DNA from 3 places in the Streptosporangium sp. NPDC023825 genome. Region 1 is predicted to be linked to each of the others. Evidence: riboswitches for the same ligand, from Rfam matches in the RefSeq annotation. Region 1 holds a riboswitch; each other region holds the start of a gene.
The links. A riboswitch is a leader RNA that binds a small molecule or an ion and turns the genes downstream of it on or off. The one in region 1 is predicted to bind S-adenosylmethionine.
Positions count from the first base shown of each region.

Region 2: linked by a shared signal. The riboswitch ahead of thrC (threonine synthase) and the one ahead of AB0G15_RS15400 (aminotransferase class V-fold PLP-dependent enzyme) in region 1 are both predicted to bind S-adenosylmethionine.
Region 3: linked by a shared signal. The riboswitch ahead of AB0G15_RS31045 (glutathione S-transferase C-terminal domain-containing protein) and the one ahead of AB0G15_RS15400 (aminotransferase class V-fold PLP-dependent enzyme) in region 1 are both predicted to bind S-adenosylmethionine.

Region 1 is NZ_JBFAAE010000014.1:76,025-82,693, reverse strand. It holds gene AB0G15_RS15415 (SAM-dependent methyltransferase) at 1-203, shown strand, start outside; gene AB0G15_RS15410 (cytochrome P450) at 395-1,594, opposite strand; gene AB0G15_RS15405 (TerC family protein) at 1,647-2,519, opposite strand; SAM riboswitch class IV at 2,751-2,866, shown strand; gene AB0G15_RS15400 (aminotransferase class V-fold PLP-dependent enzyme) at 2,919-4,247, shown strand; gene AB0G15_RS15395 (NADH-quinone oxidoreductase subunit D) at 4,265-5,449, shown strand; gene AB0G15_RS15390 (acyltransferase) at 5,657-6,669, shown strand, end outside.
Region 2 is NZ_JBFAAE010000096.1:13,660-20,328, reverse strand. It holds gene AB0G15_RS41205 (cold-shock protein) at 1-130, opposite strand, end outside; gene AB0G15_RS41200 (MoaD/ThiS family protein) at 478-753, opposite strand; gene thrC (threonine synthase) at 776-2,071, opposite strand; SAM riboswitch class I at 2,086-2,228, opposite strand; gene AB0G15_RS41190 (S1 family peptidase) at 2,466-4,037, opposite strand; gene AB0G15_RS41185 (RNA polymerase sigma factor) at 4,222-4,779, opposite strand; gene AB0G15_RS41180 (trehalose-6-phosphate synthase) at 5,010-6,434, shown strand; gene AB0G15_RS41175 (MFS transporter) at 6,519-6,669, shown strand, end outside.
Region 3 is NZ_JBFAAE010000047.1:27,526-34,194, forward strand. It holds gene AB0G15_RS31020 (enoyl-CoA hydratase-related protein) at 1-550, shown strand, start outside; gene AB0G15_RS31025 (TetR/AcrR family transcriptional regulator) at 703-1,440, opposite strand; gene AB0G15_RS31030 (ATP-binding cassette domain-containing protein) at 1,541-2,479, shown strand; gene AB0G15_RS31035 (ABC transporter permease) at 2,472-3,224, shown strand; gene AB0G15_RS31040 (DUF402 domain-containing protein) at 3,324-3,845, opposite strand; SAM riboswitch class IV at 3,898-4,010, shown strand; gene AB0G15_RS31045 (glutathione S-transferase C-terminal domain-containing protein) at 4,050-4,985, shown strand; gene AB0G15_RS31050 (FAD/NAD(P)-binding protein) at 4,982-6,669, shown strand, end outside.

The DNA of each region.
Region 1 (6,669 bases):
CCGGAGCCGTCACGACGGCGCTGACCACGCAGCGCGAGGCGTTGCGCGCTCTCGGGATCACCGGAGGCCGCCCGCCGGTCGAGCAGGCCAGGAACGACCCTCGCGGTTACCTGCAGGCCCTCGCGAGGGCCTCGGAGGAGGCGGAGCTCATCGCCGCGAGCGGTCTCGGCGGGTTCGGCTGGCTGTCGCAGAGCCGTCTCTGACCCGCGGAACCGGCGTCGTTCCGGCGGGGTCCGCGGCCCGGGCGGCGAGCCCGGCGGGGCCGGCGGGGTACGCCGCCCGGCCGCCGTGCCCTCGTCGGCGGACGGCACGGGCCGGGCACACCCGCGACCCGTCCGCTTGGGCCGTTTCGATCACTTCTTCGGCCGCTTCGACCGCTTCGTTCCAGGCCGGTTCAGACCCGCACGTCGAGGGAGGTGAGACCCCGGATGACGTAGCCCGGCCCCCAGGCAGGCTCGGCGGCGAGTTCCATCTTCGGGGCCTTGCGCAGCAGGGCGCCGAAGGACTCGATCAGCTCGACCCTGGCCAGCGGTGCCCCGAGGCAGAAGTGGATCCCGGCGCCGAAGGAGATGTGCGGGTTGTCGGCCCGGCCCACGTCCAGGCGGGCGGGGTCGGCGAAGACCTCGGGATCACGGTTGGCCGAGCCGAACAGCAGCGCCACCTCGGTGCCGCGCGGGATGTCGACCCCGCCCACCGAGATGTCCTCCAGCACCCAGCGCTCGAACATCTGCAGCGGGGTGTCCCAGCGCATCAGCTCCTCGACCGCCGTGGGCAGCAGGGCGTGGTCGGCACGGAGCCGGTCCAGCTCGGCCGGGTTGCGGAACAGCGACCACCAGCCGTTGCCGGTGACGTTGACGGTGGCCTCGTGCCCGGCGTTGAGCAGCAGCACGCAGGTGCCGACCAGCTCCTCCTCGGTGAGCCTGTCACCCTCGTCGGCCACCAGGGCGAGCGCGCTGATCAGGTCGTCGCCGGGGTCGGCCCTGCGGGCGCGGGCCAGCTCGACGAGGTAGGCGGAGAACTCCTCGGCCGCCCGTACGGCCGTGTGCTGGGCCTCGACCGACGGCTGGAGCTCGTACATGCCGCAGATGTCGGCCGACCAGGGCCGCAGCAGGTGCCGGTCGGCCTCGGGGACGCCGAGCATCTCGGCGATCACGGTGACCGGGAGCGGCTCGGCGACCTCGGCGATCAGGTCTCCGCCGCCGCGCTCGACGAAGGCGTCCACCAGTTCCCCGGCCATGCGGGCGACCTTGGGGCGGAGCGCCTCGACCATGCGGGGGGTGAACGCCTTCGACACCAGCCGCCGGAGCCTGGTGTGCACCGGCGGCTCGACATCGAGCATTCCCGCCCTGATCACCCGCCAGAACGGGTCCTGGAACTCGGGGTCGTCCGGCCTGCCGAACTCCTGGTGCGAGGCCACGTGCAGGTAGGAGCGGCCGAGCCTGCGATCCCGCAGCAGCGCGTTGACGTCGGCGTGCCTGGCCACCAGCCACTGGCCGGTCGGCTCGAAGAAGCTGACCGGCCGCTCCCGCCTCAGCTCGTCGTAGACGTCATAGGGGTGGGCGACGAATTCCGGATTCCAGGGATCAAAGCGCACGTAAGCATCGTAATCCCCGGTTCAGGATCCGGCCCGCTCGGTAATCCCCGGTTCAGGATCCGGCCCGCTCGCCCGGCTTCCCTCCTTCGGCCGGCTCGTCCGCCCGGCCCGCCGGAGCCCCCTGAACCACCGGCGTCTCCGGGCCGGCCCCGCCCTCGGCTCCCTCGGTTCCCTCGACTCCCTCGGTCTCGTAGCGGGAACGCAGCTCGACCGGCTTCCGCCTCGCCTTGCCGCGCATCCGGATGTTCAGCAGCTCCACCAGCAGCGAGAACGCCATCGCGAAGTAGATGTAGCCCTTGGAGATGTGCTGCTCGAACCCCTCGGCGATGAGCACGACGCCGACCAGCACCAGGAAGGACAGGGCGAGCATCTTGATGCTCGGGTGCCGGTCCACGAAGCGGCTGATCGGCCCGGAGGCGACCAGCATCACGATGACCGAGACGATGACGGCCGCGATCATGACACCCAGCTCGTCGACCATGCCGACCGCGGTGATCACCGAGTCGAGCGAGAAGACGACGTCGAGGATCATGATCTGGATGATCACCGAGGTGAAGGACGAGGCGACCTTGCCCTCGGAGTGGCCGGAGTCGCCCTCCAAACTGCCGTGCATCTCGTGGACGCTCTTGGCCAGCAGGAACAGGCCGCCGAGTATCAGGATCAGGTCGCGCCCCGATATCCCCTGGCCGAAGACCTCGAACATCGGTTCGGTGAGCCTCACCACCCACGACAGCGCCAGCAGCAGCAGGAGGCGGCTGATCAGGGCGACGGCGAGGCCGAGCTTGCGGGCCTTGTCGCGCTGCTCGGGCGGGAGCTTGCCCACCAGGATCGAGATGAAGATGATGTTGTCGATTCCCAGGACGATCTCCAGGGCGACAAGGGTGAAGAAGCCTATCCATATCTCCGGGCTGGTCACCCAGTCCATTGCTTTCTCCTTCGTCGGCCGACGCCCGCACACCGTCGGCTGGCTGCCCGAACGCTTCTTCGGCTGACTCCCAGGACGACCGGGAGACGCTCCGAGTTCCTTCCCTCTCATCACGCTTCGCTGGCAAATTCGCCGGGCGGTCCCGGCAGCGCTCGCTCCTGCCCCGATATCGGGTTGATCACGTTTCGGACTTGCGGGGCACTGCGGGGTGTCGGTTATAGTTCCCCCGTAGGTCATGAGTGCCAGTGACAAGCCCCGGCTCGCTGGCCGGCAACCCTCGCGTCCGCGGCGGGGTGCCCCGGGTGAGGACCTGGTCCGGCACGAGGTGTGCCGGGCAAGCGCGGGCTCCAGGCACCTGTGTCATGGGTTGGGGTCCGATGACCTCGAAGGAGCCCTGGCATGTCCACCCTGACGATCCTCAGCACCCCCGAGAGCACCCCAGAGAGCGCCGCCGTCGCTCCGGTGACCGTCCCCGAGACCCATGTATCCGGCGTGTCCGGTGACCGCCCGATCCCGGCCGTGCTCGGCTCGGACCTGGAGGTCCCGGTCAGGGGCGGCAGGCTCGTCCGCTACGCCAACCTCGACTACGCCGCGAGCGCCCCCTGTCTGGAGCCGGTGAGCGCCGCCGTCGCCGCCGCGCTCCCGGCCTACTCCAGCGTCCACCGCGGCGCCGGGTACGCGTCCCAGCTGACCACGGCCCGCTACGAGCAGGCCAGGCACACGGTGCGCGCCTTCGTCGGCGCCCGTCCCGACGACTCGGTGATCTTCACCCGCAACACCACGGACGCGACCAACCTGCTGGCCCGCAGCCTGCCCGAGGGCACCACCGCCGTGGTCTTCGACACCGAGCACCACGCCTCGCTGCTGCCCTGGGAGCGGGTCGTGCGGCTGGCGGCCCCCGCCTTCCCCGGCGAGGCCGTCCGCGCCGCCGACGACGCGCTCGCCTCGATCGACGGCCCCAAGCTGCTGGTCGTGACCGCCGCCTCCAACGTCACCGGAGAGCTCTGGCCGATCGCCGCGCTGGCCCACATCGCCCACCGCCACGGGGCCCGCGTCCTCGTCGACGCCGCGCAGCTCGTCCCGCACCGCAGCCTCAACCTGACGGCGCTCGACCTGGACTACGTGGTCTTCTCCGGCCACAAGCTCTACGCGCCGTTCGGCACCGGCGCGCTGATCGGCCGTTCCGACTGGCTGGCCGAGGCCGAGCCGTACCTGCGGGGCGGCGGCGCGGTGAAGGCCGTGAACGACGACGGCACCGAGTGGCACGACGACCCCGAGGCGCGGCACGAGGCGGGAACCCCGAACGTGCTGGGCGCCGTCGCGCTCGCCGCGGCCTGCGACGCCCTGACCGCCACCGGCTGGACCCCGCTGGTCCGCGAGGAGGAGCGCCTCCTCGGGCGCCTGCGCGCGGGCCTCGCCTCCGTCCCCGGCGTGCACGAGCTGTCCCTGTGGGGCCCGGACCACCCGCGCGTCGGCATCGTCTCCTTCGTGGTGGACGGCTTCACCGCCCGCGAGGTCGCCGAGGCCCTGTCCGGCGACCACGGCATCGGCGTCCGCGACGGCAAGTTCTGCGCCCACCCCTTCGTACGACACCTGCTGGGCGCCAAGGACGGCGGCTGCGACGACGTCACCGCCTCCGCCGTCCGCGCCTCCATCGGCATCGGTACCACCTCCGAGCACGTCGACCGGTTGATCGGCGCCCTGCGGGATCTTGCCTCGCGCGGCTGACGTGACAGCATGGCCCTATGACTGAAGGCGCGCCCCGTGAGCTGAACGTGGGGCTGGGAGCCGGGGCCGAGGCCGTGCGGGGGGCGCACGGCAAGGAGCTCGCGACCGAGGACATGATCCTCAACATCGGGCCGCAGCACCCGTCCACGCACGGCGTGCTGCGGCTGCGGCTCACCCTGGACGGGGAACGGATCGGCTCGGCCGAGCCGATCGTGGGCTACATGCACCGGGGCGCGGAGAAGCTCTTCGAGGTGCGCGACTACCGGCAGATCATCGTGCTGGCCAACCGGCACGACTGGCTGTCGGCGTTCGCCAACGAGCTGGGCGTCGTGCTCGCGGTGGAGCGGATGCTCGGCATGGAGGTGCCGGTCAGGGCGGTCTGGACGCGCACGCTGATGGCCGAGCTCAACCGGGTGCTCAGCCACCTGATGTTCCTCGGCTCCTACCCGCTGGAGCTCGGCGCGATCACCCCGGTCTTCTACGCGTTCCGGGAGCGCGAGACCCTCCAGGCCGTGATGGAGGAGATCTCCGGCGGGCGCATGCACTACATGTTCAACCGGGTCGGCGGCCTGAAGGAGGAGATCCCTTCAGGGTGGACGGGCCGGGTCGCCCAGGCCGTGGCCGACGTGCGGCGACGGCTGCCCGACATCGAGAACCTGATCGCCGGGAACGAGATCTTCCTCGCCCGCACGCGCGGGGTGGGCGTCCTCGACCGCGAGACGATCATGCAGTACGGCGTGAGCGGCCCCATCGCCCGCGCCTCCGGCGTCGACGTCGACCTGCGCAGGGACGAGCCGTACCTCGCCTACGGCGAGCTGCCGGTGAAGGTCGTCACCCGGTCGGCGGGAGACTGCCACGCCCGCTTCGAGGTGCTGCTGGAACAGGTGAAGGTCTCCCTCGACCTGGCCGACGCCTGCGTGGAACGGCTCCTCGACCTGCCCCCCGGGCCGGTCAACCAGCGCCTGCCCAAGGTGCTGAAGGTCCCCGAGGGCCACACCTACGCCTGGACGGAGAGCCCGCTCGGCCTGAACGGCTACTACCTGGTCTCGCGCGGGGAGAAGACGCCGTGGCGGATGAAGCTCCGCTCGGCCTCCTTCAACAACGTCCAGGTGCTGCGCGAGATGCTTCCCGGCCACCTGCTCGCGGACATGGTCGCCATCCTGGGCTCGATGTTCTTCGTCGTCGGCGACATCGACAAGTGACGAGTAAGGCACGGTTGGAACCGCATGATCGAACCCGGTGAGGATCAGGAGAGGGCGGCTCCCCCCGCCCCCTCCACGCTCCCCACACCCCCGGCACCCCCCGCCCCCTCCACGCTTCCCGCACCTCCCGCCACTCCCGTTCCGGGAGCCCCCGGACCCGCCGCGACCGGAACCGCCGGACCTCCCGCCACCGCGACCTCGGAGCCCGTGCCGCCAGAGGTCCCTCCGGCCGGGGGCGGGCCACGGCGGGACCGGTACGTCGACTGGCTGCGCGCGTTCAGCCTGATCGTCGTGGTCGTGTGGCACTGGGCCTTCACGATCCTGCAGTGGGGCCCCGACGGCCCCTCACCGACGAGCCCGCTGGGCTTCACCTCGGGGCTGTGGATCCTGACGTGGCTGCTGCAGGTGCTGCCGCTCTTCTTCTACGTGGGCGGACACGTCCACCTGCTGTCGTGGAACCGGGCCTGCGAGCGCGGGGTCGGCATCGGCACCTTCGTGTGGCGGCGCATCCGGAGCCTCGCGATCCCCGCGCTGGCGCTGGCCGGTACCTGGATCGTGTTCGGCGCGCTCGTGGCGTGGGCGTTCGGGATCGAGTGGATGGACCGCGTGGTCCTGCTCGTCATCAGCCCGCTCTGGTTCATCGGCGTCTACCTCGTGCTGATCGCCCTGCTCCCGATCTCGCTCTGGCTGCACCGGCACTACGACGTACTGGCCCTGATCTGGCTGGCGGGGGCGGCGCTCGTCGTCGACGTGCTACGGCTGCGCTACGGGTACGAGGCCGCGGGCTGGCTCAACATGATCATCGTCTGGGGGCTGGCCCACCAGGCGGGTTTCTTCTACGACAGGGTGGTGGAGCTTCCCCGCCGCTTCGACGTCGCCATCCTGTGGACCGGGCTGTTCGCCCTCTTCGGCCTGGTCTACTCGGGCATCTACCCGGGCTCGATGGTGGGCGTTCCCGGCGACAAGCTCTCCAACATGGCGCCGCCCACCTTCGTCATCGTGGCACTCCTGATCTTCCAGATCGGCCTGGTGGAGGTGCTGAGGCCGTCCATGGAACGCCTGCTCGAACGTCCCAGGTGGCAGCGCGTGAACGAGACGGTCAACCGGTTCGCGCTCCCGCTGTTCCTGTTCCACACGACCGGCATGGCGATCTGGGTGGCGCTGACCTGGTGGCTGGTGGGCGGCGGGCCCGGCGTCGGGGTGCGGCCGGACCTGTTCTG
Region 2 (6,669 bases), on a different contig from region 1:
CCTGCTCGAGGGCACGATAGCCGTCCATCATGATCGCGGAGTAATGGACGAACACATCCTTACCACCGTCTACCGCGATGAAGCCGTAGCCCTTGTCCGCGTTGAACCATTTGACGGTGCCCTGCGCCACTTGCGACTCCTCTTACTGGTCTTAAGGACGACGCCCATTCCTCTCGCGAAGTCCTCAATCGCCGGGGCGGACTTCGCCGCGGCGATCGTTCCGACCATACCTGTGGGAAGCGGTAGGGCAACAGAGTCAAGCACCAAACTACCGCTTTACGAGAGCTTTTAGTACGAGAAGAGAGTTTCACTATCACTATTAGTTAGTTAAGGGTTACATGACCCATCTAAGTCCCTGAATATGAGCTTGCGTCATAAAACACGGCACCCGCCCGGCCGGAGCCGGGCGGGTGCCGTGGAGTCGCGGGCGCCCCGGGGGCGGCGCGGGGCGGTCAGGGCCGCCTCAGGGCGGGAGGATCAGCCTCCGGCCACCGCCGGGATGATGGAGACCTGAACGCCGGAGGGCGTGGCCGTGTCGAGGTTGTCGACAAAACGGACGTCCTCATCCCCCACATAGACGTTGACAAAACGTCGGATCTTTCCCGATTCATCAAGAATCCGGGCGCCGATCCCCGGGAAGTCCGCGTCGAGCTTCTGAAGAACATCGCGCAGGGTCTCACCCTCTCCGTTCACCTCGGCGGCACCATCGGTGTAAGTCCGGAGAATCGTCGGAATCCGCACAGAAACGCTCATAATTCAGTACCTTTCACGATTTCTAGGCGATAGCCGCACGGAATGCGTCAAGAGAAGGCCGAATCACCGCGGTCGGGCGCGCCTCCGCGGCCACCGCGTCAAGGGTCTTGAGACCGTCGCCGGTGTTGAGGACCACGGTCTCGGCGTCGGGGTCGAGCGTGCCCGAGGCGACCAGCTTGCGCAGCACCCCGACGACGACGCCTCCGGCGGTCTCGGCGAAGATGCCCTCGGTCCTGGCCAGCAGCCGGATCGCGTCGACGATCTCGGCGTCGGTGACGTCCTCGACCGCGCCGCCGGTGCGGCGGGCGATGTCCAGGACGTACGGGCCGTCGGCCGGGTTGCCGATCGCCAGCGACTTGGCGATCGTGTCCGGCTTGACCGGGCGGATCACGTCGTGGCCCGCCTTGTAGGCGGCGGAGACCGGGGAGCACCCCTCGGCCTGGGCCGCGAAGATCTTGTACGGCCTGTCCTCGACCAGGCCGAGCGCGATCAGCTCCTTGAAGCCCTTGTCGATCTTCGTGAGCTGCGAGCCCGACGCGACCGGGATGACGATCTGGTCGGGGATGCGCCAGCCGAGCTGCTCGGCGATCTCGTAGGCCAGGGTCTTGGACCCCTCCGCGTAGTAGGGCCGGAGGTTGACGTTGACGAAGCCCCACTGGTCGCCCAGCTCGTCACCGATGAGCTCGGAGCAGAAGCGGTTCACGTCGTCGTAGGTGCCCTCGATGCCGATGAGCCTGCCGCCGTACACGGAGGCCATGACGATCTTGGCCTGCTCCAGGTCGGAGGGGATGAACACGCAGGCGTCCAGCCCGGCCCGCGCGGCGGCGGCGGTCACGGCGCCGGCCAGGTTGCCGGTGGAGGAGCAGGAGAGGGTGTGGAAACCGAAGTTGCGGGCGGCCTCGACGGCGATGGCCACCACGCGGTCCTTGAAGGAGTGCGTGGGGTTGCCGGAGTCGTCCTTCACGTGCAGGGAGCGGATGCCCAGCTCGCGGGCGAGGTTGCCGGCGTTGACGAGCTTGGTCCAGCCGGGCGCCATGTTGGGCTTGGCGGCCACGTCGTCGGGGACGGGCAGCAGCGAGCGGTAGCGCCAGATGTTGGTCGGCCCCTCGGCGATCCGCTCCCGGGTCACACGCCCGAAGTCGTACGCGATCTCAAGGGGCCCGAAACACTCGTCACAGGCGAAGCTGGGGCCGAGGTCGTAGCGGGCACCGCACTCCCGGCAGGACAGGGCGACGGCGGGGCCGAAGCGCCGCTCTCGCGCGTCGCCGGCACGACCGGAGGAGGTGGTGGTGTTGTTCTCAGTGGTTGCGAGCGCCATGAAGCGAGGCCTTTCCCTCATCTTCGTCTGCGGACCACCCTGGTCACAGACCGGAATTGGCACCTGTCCCGGCCGACCTCGTTCAGATCACGAGTCTTGAACCGGGATGGTTGCCGGGGCTTCGCAGGGCCGGTCCCTCCACCCCTCTGGATGAGCAAATATTCAGTTGGAAACCTGACGCGCAGGTCCTCAGCACTCTACCCCGCCCTGCCTCCCTCCTGACTCCCTGTCTCACTGTGCGAGACATGGCGTGTTATCCAACGGACAACCGTCTTCGGGCCGCCGGTCGCGAGGCGCGCGGCGCACGCCCGGACGGCAGGCGGGGCCCCCGCCGGACCCGGCGATCCTCGGTGATCGCGGGCCCGGCGGGGGCCCCGCCCCCTGCCGGTCGTCGCTACGGGAGGCGACCCGCCGGGGCGGTCACGGCACTCGGCACCCGGAACCCCAGGGTGTAGGGGCCGGAGCCGGCCGCGGAGACCACCCGGTAGCGGTAGTAGCCGGGCGTGCCGGTGTAGGAGATGCTCTCGTCGGGACCCGCGCTGTCGGAGGTGGCGACGACCGGCCAGGTGCTGCCGTTCCACTTCTGCAGGTACAGGTCGAAGTCGGTGCCGTCGGAGCCGTCCAGGCAGGCGGTCTGGAGACCTCCGACGGTCAACCTGTAGTACAGGCCCCTCGGCTGGTAGACGGATCGGCCGGCGGCCAGGGTGCCGGTGTAGGTGTTGGGGAAGCCGGTGCAGGTGCCCGTGACCGGCGGCGGCGGGTTGCCCGCCGTGGTCCTCAGGGTCAGGCCGTACGCGGTGAGGATCGGGGCGATCGGCTGGAAGTAGGTGGTGCCGCCCTGGCTGCAGTCTCCGGAGCCGCCGGAGGTGACGCCCTGGGCCTGGTCGACGGAGATGAACGAACCTCCGGAGTCGCCGGGTTCGGCGCAGACGGTGGTTCGGGTCAGCCCGTTGACGGTGCCCTGGGGGTAGGTGATGCTGGCGTCGCGCTGCTGGATGAGACCGCAGTGCCAGTCGGTGGTGGAGCCCGACCGGCAGACCGAGGCACCCTCGATGGCGATCCGGGCGCCGGCGACGGGCACGGTGCCGCCCTGGCCGTTGTCGACCGTCGGGGTGGCCGTCCAGTTGGTGTTGGCCAAGACCCAGGCGTAGTCGCTGCCGGGGAAGACCGATCCCTGGAAGGTGCCTTGGGCGACGCGGTTGAAGCCGGTGGTGGCGTTGCCGGTCCTGCCGCAGTGGCCAGCGGTGACGAAACCGTTCTGGGTGCCCTTGAGCACCGAGAAGCCGACCGAGCAGCGGCTGGTGACGCCGATGTAGTAGGCGTTGCCGCCCACCAGGTCGTACAGCGGCTGGGGAACCTCGGTGGAGGGCAGCACGACTACCGCCGCTCCGTCCACCCCGGCGCTCTCGATGACGTTTATGGCAGCCTCGGGCTGTGGGGAGAGGACGACCACCTTGTTCCTCTTCACGTCGACGAAGCGCGCGCTCGACACGAGCGGCTGCGGGGGCAGGCTGTCGTCGACCGCCTGCTTGATCGCGGTGAGCTCCACCAGCGACCTGGGGACGACCTCGGCCTGGGCACCCGCGTCGAGGATCGTCGGGATGTCGGCGGCGCTGGTGGTGGCCACCACCAGGGTGTGCGCGCTGGTTCCTCGCAGCCAGGTGCCGCCGAAACGGGGGCCGAGCCTCCTGGCCATCTGTAGCGCGACCGGGGTCAGGCGGGCCTCGTTGAGCAGCCGGGCCTGGGCCTGGGCCGGGGTCAGGCCGAGGTCGCGCTCGAGTGCTTCCAGCATGCCCGGCGGCGGTTTCCGCGCGGCCGACATGGCCCACTCGGCCGTGGTGGCGGACGGGGCGGCGGGCGCGGCCGGGGCGGCCGCCCCGCGTTCGGCGCCGGCCGGTACGGCGGCCAGGGCAAGTGCGGTGGCCGCCAGGACGCATGCCGTGGAAACGGCGTGTCTGCGGAACATGTGGTCTCTCCTCGACCTCGGCGTGCACAGCGTGAGGGGAGATCGCCACATGTCACCGATTGATCACGCGACGTGGGCAACGCCACCCTAAATCAGGTGAGGCCGTCAGGGCCGCGCGCCACGCGGAGAGTGCTCCTCGACCGGTTCCGGCCTGGCGGGCAGCCCGTCAGAGGCCGGGCGGCGGTCAGAAGCCGTAGGCGTCGCCCAGGGCGCCCTGGACGTACTTGCGCGCCTGGTGGATGCGCGACTTGGCGGTGCCCAGCGGGATGCGCAGCTGCTCGGCCACCTCGTTGTAGTCGAGCTGGCAGATGTCGCGCAGCACCAGCGCCTGGGCCAGTTCCGGCTTCTCGGCCTCCAGCGCCTCCATCGCGTCGAGCAGGTCCAGCCGGGACCCGGCGATCACGCTGACCCGGGCGACGTCCGGCTTCTGCAGCGGCAGCTCGTCGGAGCTCTGCTCGGCCGCGCGGCGCTTCAGCGAGCGGTAGGTGGTCCTGGCGCAGTTGGCGGTCACGATGTGCAGCCAGGTGCTGAACCGGGCGCGACCCTCGAAGCGGCCGATGTTGCGCGCCACCGCGAGCAGGGTGTCCTGGCAGGCCTCCTCGGCGTCCTGCCGGAAGGGGAGGATCCGGCCGCAGTGCCTGAGCACGGCGGGCTCGATCCGCTTCAGCAGCTCGCCGAGAGCGCGGTGGTCGCCCTGGGCGGCCGATCGGGCCAGGTCCTCGGTCGTCTCGTCCAGCGCCATCACGGGCCCCCATCAGCGGTCACGGTCGCTGGACATCCTACGGTCGGGGGTCGCGGATGGTGACCCTCCCTCATCGCCACAAAAAGGGTGATAGAGCGGGGCTCATCACTCCACCTGCTGACAAGAGCTGACACAATTCGATGGACGCCGTTCCTTCCTTGATTTGAAGAGCGAGGACATCCCGACGAGGTGCCGGTTAACCTTGGGGTCTCCACGCTCAAGGAGAATCGATGAGCGCGATCCTGGTGGCCTCCAACCGAGGTCCCGTCTCCTTCACCCTCTCCGAGGACGGTTCGCTGTCCATGCGCAGGGGAGGTGGCGGCCTGGTCTCCGGCCTGTCGGAGGTCGCGAAAGACCTCGGCGTCCTGTGGGTCTGCGCGGCGCTGTCCGACGGCGACCGCGGCGCCGTGCGGCTGGCCCCCGGCGGCCGGCTCGACCAGGCGGGCTACGACACCGGGGCGCTGCGGATGCTCGACATCCCCCCGGCGACCTTCCACCGCGCGTACAACGCGGTCGCCAACTCCACCCTCTGGTTCGTCCACCACCTCCTCTACGACATCCCCAACAGGCCCTACTTCGACGCCAGGTTCCGCCGGGAGTGGGAGTCGTACCAGTCCTACAACGAGGCGTTCGCGATGGCGCTGGCCGAGGAGGCCCCGCACGGGGCGCGGGTGATGGTGCAGGACTACCACCTGAGCCTGGTCCCGGCCATGCTCAGGGGGGAGCGCCCCGACCTGCGGGTGGCGCACTTCTCGCACACGCCGTGGGCGCCGCCCGAATACTTCAACCTGCTCCCCGACGACGTCGCGACCGAGCTCCTCGAGGGCATCCTGGGCGCCGACCACGCGGGCTTCCTCACCGCCCGCTGGGGCGGGGCGTTCATGGACTGCTGCGAGACGGTGCTCGGCGCGCGGGTCGACCGCGGGGAGCGCACCGTCACGCACGCGGGCAGGACGACCCGGATCGGCACCCACAGCCTGGGCGTGGACGGCAAGGCGCTCTGGACGCGGGCGTCCGAGCCCGACGTGGAGTCGCACATGGCCGCGCTCCGCGCCCAGGTGGGCGACCGCAGGCTGATCGTGCGGATCGACAGGACCGAGCTGTCGAAGAACATCGTGCGGGGCCTGGTCGCCTACAAGCAGTTCCTCGCGGCCCACCCGGAGTGGCACGGCCGGGTCACCCACCTCGCCTTCGCCTACCCGTCCCGGCACGACCTGCCCGAGTACCGCGAGTACACCGCGGCGGTGCAGCGCTGCGCCGAGGAGATCGAGGACGAGTACGCCACCGAGGACTGGGACCCGCTGATCCTCAACGTCGACGACGACTACCCGCGCTCGCTGGCCGCCTACCGGCTGGCCGACGTGCTGCTGGTCAACCCGATCCGCGACGGCATGAACCTGGTCGCCAAGGAGGGGCCGATCCTGTCGCCGCACAGCGCGCTGGTGCTGTCGCGGGAGGCCGGCGCCGCCGCCGAGCTGGGCGAGCACGCGCTGACGGTGAACCCCTACGACGTCTCGGCCACGGCCGCCGCGCTGCACGAGGGGCTGACGATGCCCTCGGACGAGCGCGCCAGGAGGGGGGTCCTGCTGGCCGCCGCGGCGACCGCGCTGCCCCCGCACCGGTGGTTCGCCGAGCAGCTCGACGCCCTCGGGTGACGGCCCAGCTCGTTAAGCGGTTTTAGACCTGTATGAGATAGTTTTTGCGTCTATTTCACTTTTTCTTGCATACGGGAGACCGAGTTGACCGCGATCGCGCCCGTCCGGCTGATCCGCGACCGCGCGACCTGGCTGATCTACCTTCAGCTCGGCGTCTTCGCCACCTACCTGTACGGCCTCAGCGCCGCGCTCCCGCTGCTCCGCCTCGACCAGGGCGTGTCCCAGGCGGTCGCCG
Region 3 (6,669 bases), on a different contig from region 1:
CTCCTACGCGGGGCGGCCCGACCCGCGCCCCACCACCTTCCCGACCACGATCCGCAAACCGATCGTCGCCGCCGTCAACGGCGCCTGCGCCGGGCTCGGCATGGTCCACGCCCTGCTCTGCGACCTGGTCTTCACCGCCTCCGAGGCCAAGTGGACCACCGCCTTCGCCCGGCGCGGCCTGATCGCCGAGTACGGCATGTCGTGGGTCCTGCCCCGCCTGGCCGGTCAGGCCAGGGCCATGGACCTGCTGCTGTCGGGCCGCACCTTCACCGGTGCCGAGGCGTACGAGCTGGGCCTGGCCGGCCGGTCGGTGCCGGGGGAGAGCCTGATGGAGGAGACGCTGGCCTACGCCCGCGAGCTGGCGGCGTACAGTTCCCCGGCCTCGATGGCCGTGATCAAGCGTCAGGTCTGGGGTGACTGGCAGCAGAGCCTGGAGGCGTCGGAATCGGCCGCGACGCGTCTGATGGCCGAGTCCTTCGGCCGGTCGGACTTCGTCGAGGGCGTCGCCAGCTTCGTCGAGCGCCGCGCCCCGGGCTTCCCGCCCCTGTAGTCCCCGAGGTCCCCGCGGGTTCCTTCGCGGGCGGATCCCCGCGGCCTTCCGTTTCGTCGAGTTCGTCGAGTTCGTCGAGCGCGGGACACCGGGCCGCCGGGCCGGGGCGGTCTCCGGTGTAAGAAGCGTGAAGGGCCTGAGGCCGTCCCGGATCAGGCGGGCGGCTCTCCGGTCACGAGCACCGCGACGCCGTCGAGGATGCGGTCCATGCCGAAGGCGAACTCGTCGTCGGGACCGCCCGACATGTCGAAGACCCGGGCTTCGAGAAGCTCGTGGATCTCGGGGAAGCGCTCGGCGTCGGTGAGCCTGGCGAGTGACCGGGCGTAGCCGGACAGCGCCTCCTCGTCGGTGACCCGGGAGGCGTCGAAGGCGTCCTGGAGGTCGGCCAGGAGCGCCACCTCGGTCCTGACGAAGCCGTTGACCAGCAGCAGCGCCGCCAGCTTCGTGTCCGGGTCGAGCCCGGTGCCGCGCAGGCAGCGCAGCCCGGCCTCCAGCCAGGCGACGTGGTTGGGCATGATCCCCGGGCCCGTGATGGGGATGCGCAACGACCAGGGGTGCCTCTGCAGGGAGGCGCGCATGGCGGCGGCCCACCGGTGGACGCCCCGGCGCCAGTCGTCGCCCGGCTCCGGGAGCGGGGGAGGCGGGCCGAGCACCGCGTCCGTGATGAGCATGAGCAGGTCGCCCTTGGAGGTGACGTAGCGGTAGAGCGCCATCGTGGAGACGCCGAGCTCGGCGGCGATCTTGCTCATCGAGACCGCGGGGAGTCCCTCCGCGGAGCCCACCCGCAGGGCCGCCTCCACGATGTGCTCCAGGCTCAGGGTGCGTTTGGGTCCCTTGCCGGGCCGCTCGCGCAGCCCCCAGGCGATCTCCACGCTCTCCGGCACTTCCATCGCGCTCCCGGGCTTGACCGTCCTTTCCTGCGAGTGTATACCTTACGCAATGCCGCGTATGCCATAAACAGTAGAGCGTACGCCATACGCAGGAGGGGTAGTGGAACCAGCGATAGAGGTCGTCGGCCTCACCAAGTCCTACGGCCGGGTCGCCGTCCTGGCCGGTGTCGACCTGCGCGTCGCCAGGGGCAGCGTGTACGCGCTGCTCGGTTCGAACGGCGCGGGCAAGACCACGACCGTGCGCACCCTGGCGACGCTGGTCAGGCCGGACGCGGGACGGGCCACGGTGGCCGGGTTCGACGTCGTGCGCGACCGCCGCCGGGTCCGCCGCGCCATCAGCCTGACCGGCCAGCACGCGGCGGTCGACGAGCTGCTCACCGGCGAGGAGAACCTGCGGATGATGGGGCGCCTGTCCGGCCTGTCGCGCGCGGCGGCCCGCCGCAGGGCGGCCGAGCTGCTGGAGCGGTTCGACCTGGTCGAGGCGGGGAGGCGGCGGGTCGGCACGTACTCGGGCGGCATGTGGCGCCGGCTGGACCTGGCCGCGGGGCTGGTCGGCGCGCCGTCGGTGATCTTTCTCGACGAGCCGACCACCGGTCTCGACGTGCGGAGCAGGCAGGCGATGTGGGAGGTGATCACGCAGCTCGCCGGCTCGGGCACCACGGTCTTCCTGACCACCCAGTATCTGGAGGAGGCCGACAGCCTGGCCGACAGGATCGCGCTGCTCGACGGCGGGAGGGTGGTGGCGGAGGGCACCGCCGACGAGCTCAAGGCGAGGGTCGCCGCCTGGCGGCTGGACCTCGTCCTGTCCGACGCGCGGTCGTTCGCCGAGGTGACGCGCCTTCTCGGGGCGCGTGCCGTCCACACCGATCTCGCCACGCTGACCGTCGGGGCGGCCGTCGACGGGAGCGCCACGGGGATCCGCGCCCTGCTGGACGAGGTGGACCCGGGGCGTTCGGCGGTCAAGAGGTTCACCGTGCGCGGCGCCACGCTCGACGACGCGTTCCTCGCGCTGACGGACAGGGAGCGGGCCGGTGTCTGACCTCACCGCCTGGCCGGTGATGACCGGCCGTGCCGTCCGCCTGTCGCTGCGCAACCTCGACGCGCTGCTCACCTCGTTCCTGCTGCCCGTCCTGGTCATGCTGCTGTTCGTCTACCTGTTCGGCGGCGCGATCCAGACCGGCGTCGACTACGTCACCTACGCCGTCCCCGGCATCCTCGTCATGTGCGCCTCCTACGGCGCCTCCCTGACGGCGGTCGCCGTCAGCCACGACATGAGCCGGGGGATCGTCGACAGGTTCAGGTCGATGGACGTCGGCGGCGGTGCGTTCCTGGGCGGGCACGTGGCCGCCGGCACCGTGCGCAACCTCACCTCGCTCGCCATCGTGTTCGCCGTCGCGTTCCTGCTCGGCTTCCGGGCGGACGCGGGCCTGTCCGGCTGGGCGGCGGCGGTGGGCGTCCTGGTGGCGTTCGTGCTGGCCATGTCCGCGGTCTCGGCCCTGGTCGGCCTGCTGGCCAAGACACCGGAGGTCGCGGGCGGTTTCACCTTCCTGGTGATGTTCCTGCCCTACCCGAGCAGCGCCTTCGTCCCGGTGCACACCATGCCCGCGTGGCTGCACGGGTTCGCGGAGAACCAGCCGGCCACACCGATCATCGAGTCCGTACGCGGCCTGCTGCTCGACCGGCCCGTGGGGAGCGACCCGTGGAAGGCGCTGGCCTGGTGCGGCGGCCTCCTGCTGATCTCGGCGATCTTCTCCGGCAGGATGTTCCGCCACCGCGCCCGCTGAGGTCACCCCGCCCGCTGAGGTCGCGGGAGTGCCGGGAATGCCGGAAGCGCCGGGGTGCCGGGGGCGCCTGGGGCCGCCCCCGGCACCACCGTCCGGGGCTCAGGTGACCAGGGCGAGCCAGCGCGGCGCGTCCCCGAAGGGGGCGGCGCGGGAGGTGACGGCCTCCATCAGCCAGGCGGCCGAGGCACGGGCGTTCTCGACCACGCCGGGCGGGTAGGCGTACTTGACCCGGTGCTCCTCGAACTCGTCCTCGTCGTCCAGGAAGACCCGGCTCGGGCGGCCCTTCAGCAGGTTCCGGCGGGTCCGGATCACGTCGAGGTCCAGGTCGACCATGGTGACCCCGCCGTCTTTCCACTCCGGCACCGTGGAGATGTCGCAGTAGATCTCGTGCTTGTTCGGGGCAGCGTTGAAGGCGGCCGTCCACCAGGCGTCGCGCGGGAAGAGCATCACGAACGGATGGGGCCAGGCGACCGGGGGGCCGTCGCCCTTGCGGCCGCTGGAGCCGGCCACGCAGCCCGTCCACACCCCGTGCTCGTCCTCGCCGAGCAGCAGGCCGCGGTGATGCCAGTGCAGTGACCCGTCGTACTTGCGGTAGACCACGTTCACGCTCTCATAGGACATTCCCCGACACTAAGGCTTGACAGAGATCTATGTATTTCCTACCTTCTAAATAGGTTAAGAGTGTCAGTGAGAAGCCCCGGCTGGCTGACCGGCAACCCTCGCACCGCGGCGGGGTGCCCCCGGGGGAGACCTGGCGGCACGGTGGGCGTGCCGCAAGCGCGGACCCCCTCACCAGGGTCACCGAGACATGCCCGGGAGCGCCACATGTCGAAGACCAGCACACTGAACCACGCGAGCCCCGTCGACCTCGACACCCACGGCCACTACCGGCCCGGTGGCAGGCCCGGCCCGCGCTACCCCTTCCAGGGACGGATCGGCACACCCGCCTTCCCCGCCGAGCCCGGGCGCTACCACCTCTACGTCGCGGCCGTCTGTCCGTACGCGCAGCGCGCGGCCATCGTGCGATCCCTCAAGGGCCTCCAGGACGTGGTCTCGCTCTCCTACGTCGACGACGAGCGCGACGGGCGCGGGTGGGCGTTCCGCGAGCGGCGCGGGGCCGACCCGGTCAACGGGTTCACCATCCTGCGGCAGGCGTACGAGGTGACCGAGCCGGGCTTCGACGGGCACGTCTCGGTGCCGGTCCTGTGGGACAGGGCGACCGGCCGCATCGTCAGCAACGACTTCCCCGACATCACGATCGACCTGGCCACCCGGTTCGGCGGCGACCCCGAGGCCGACCTCTACCCCGAGGAGCTCAGGCCGGAGATCGACGAGCTCAACACGAGGATCTACGAGATCCTCAACACGGCGGCGGGCCGCGTGGCGGCGGCCACCACCGAGGCCGCGTACACCGAGGCGCGCGGGGCCGTGGTCGCCTTCCTGGACGAGCTGGACGCCCGCCTGGCCGACCGCAGGTTCCTGTTCGGCTCGGGGATCACCGAGGCGGACGTGCGGCTCTGGCCGACCCTGCTGCGCTTCGACCTGAGCGACAACCCGGCGGCCAGGATCAGCGAGCGCCCGCTGACCGCCTTCCCCAACCTGTGGGCCTACGCCAGGGACCTGTACGCCCGCCCCGCCTTCCGCGAGAACACCGACTTCACCGTCATCGCCCGCCCGTCGGGCGAGACCGACGCCTGGCGGATCCCGGTCGAGCCGCTGCACGCCGACTGGGACCAGCCGCACCGCAGAGCCGCCGTATGAGCGCCTCGATCGCCGTCGTCGGCGCCGGGCCGACGGGCACCTGCCTGGTGGAGCGCATCTGCGCCAACGCCGCCGACCTGCTCGGCTGGCCGTCGCTGGACGTCCACGTGATCGACCCCCACCCGCCGGGCGGCGGGCGCGTGTGGCGCCACGACCAGCCGGACCTGCTCTGGATGAACTCCACCGCCGCCGACGTGACGCTCTTCACCGACGAGTCGGTGCGCTGCGAGGGACCGATCCGCCCCGGGCCCACGCTGGCCGAGTGGCTCGGCGGCGACCCCGGCAGGTTCGCCTCCCGCCCGGCGCAGAACGGCTACCTCTCCCACGTCTTCCGGCAGGCGGTGGCGACCGCCCCTCGCGGCGTCCGGGTGCACGTGCACGCCGCCCGCGCCGTCGACCTCGCCGACGTCCCCGGCGGGCAGGCGGTGACGCTGGACGACGGCCGGACGATCGAGGCCGACGCGGTGATCCTGGCCCAGGGACACGGCGACGTGACGCCGACGAGGGAGGAGAGCGCGCTGGCCGATCTGGCCGCGCGCGCGGGGCTGCGCTACCTGCCCACTGGCTACACGGCGGACCTCGACCTCGACGGCGTTCCCGCGGGGGAGCCGGCGATCGTGCGGGGGATGGGGCTGGCCTTCGTCGATTTGATGGTGCTGCTCACCTCGGGTCGGGGCGGCCGGTTCGTCCGCGAGTACGACGGGGAACTGGTCTACCTGCCCAGCGGGCGCGAGCCCCTCCTGCACGTGGGGTCGCGGCGCGGCGTGCCGTACCACTCCAAGACCGGTTACCCCTTCACGGGCGCCCGCCCGCCGGTGCCGCGCTTCCTCACCCACGAGGCGCTGGGCGAGGGACCGTGGAACTTCCGCCGGGACGTGTGGCCGCTGGTCGCCAAGGAGCTGGCCTTCGCGTACTACCACGAGCTCATCACCGCCCGCCCCGAGCGCGTCAAGCTGGGATGGGCGGAGTTCGAGGAGGGCTTCGCCGCCGAGGAGTGGCGCAGTCCCGGGATGCGCAAGCTGATCCGCGAGGCCGTGCCCCGGCACCTGGACCGGCTCGACCTCGACCGGCTCGACCGGCCGCTGGACGGCATCCGGTTCGGCGACCAGGCCGGCCTGCAGAAGTGGATGCACGGTTATCTCGCCGTCGACCTGCAACGACGTTCGGACCCGGCGCACAGCGCCGACCACGCGATGATCCTCGGCCTGCTCTCCGTCTACGGTGTCCTCGCCGAGCTGGGCGTCTCCGACCCGTGGTTCGCCGGGTTCTTCAGCTACGTCGCCAGCGGCCCGCCGGGACCCCGGCTGGAGGAGCTGCGCGCCCTGGCCAGGGCGGGGATCGTCACCTTCCTCGGCGCGGACCTCAAGGTCGACCACCACGGCGGGCGCTGGCGGGCACAGAGTCCCACCGTGCCCGGCGGCGTGACGGCCACCACCCTCGTCGAGGCCAGGCTGCCCGCGCCCAGCGTGAGCCGGGCCGTCGACCCGCTCATCGCCGCTCTCCGCGACCGGGGCGAGCTCGACGAGGAGTCGGGCCTGGTGAACGTACGGCCCGCCGACCGCCGCCTGCTCGACAGGTCGGGGACCCCGCACCCCCGCAGGTTCGCCTTCGGTCCCTGGGTCGTCGGCGGCCGGGCCACCGGCGGCTTCGCCAGGCCCCGCCTCAACGCCCCGCTCCTCCGCCA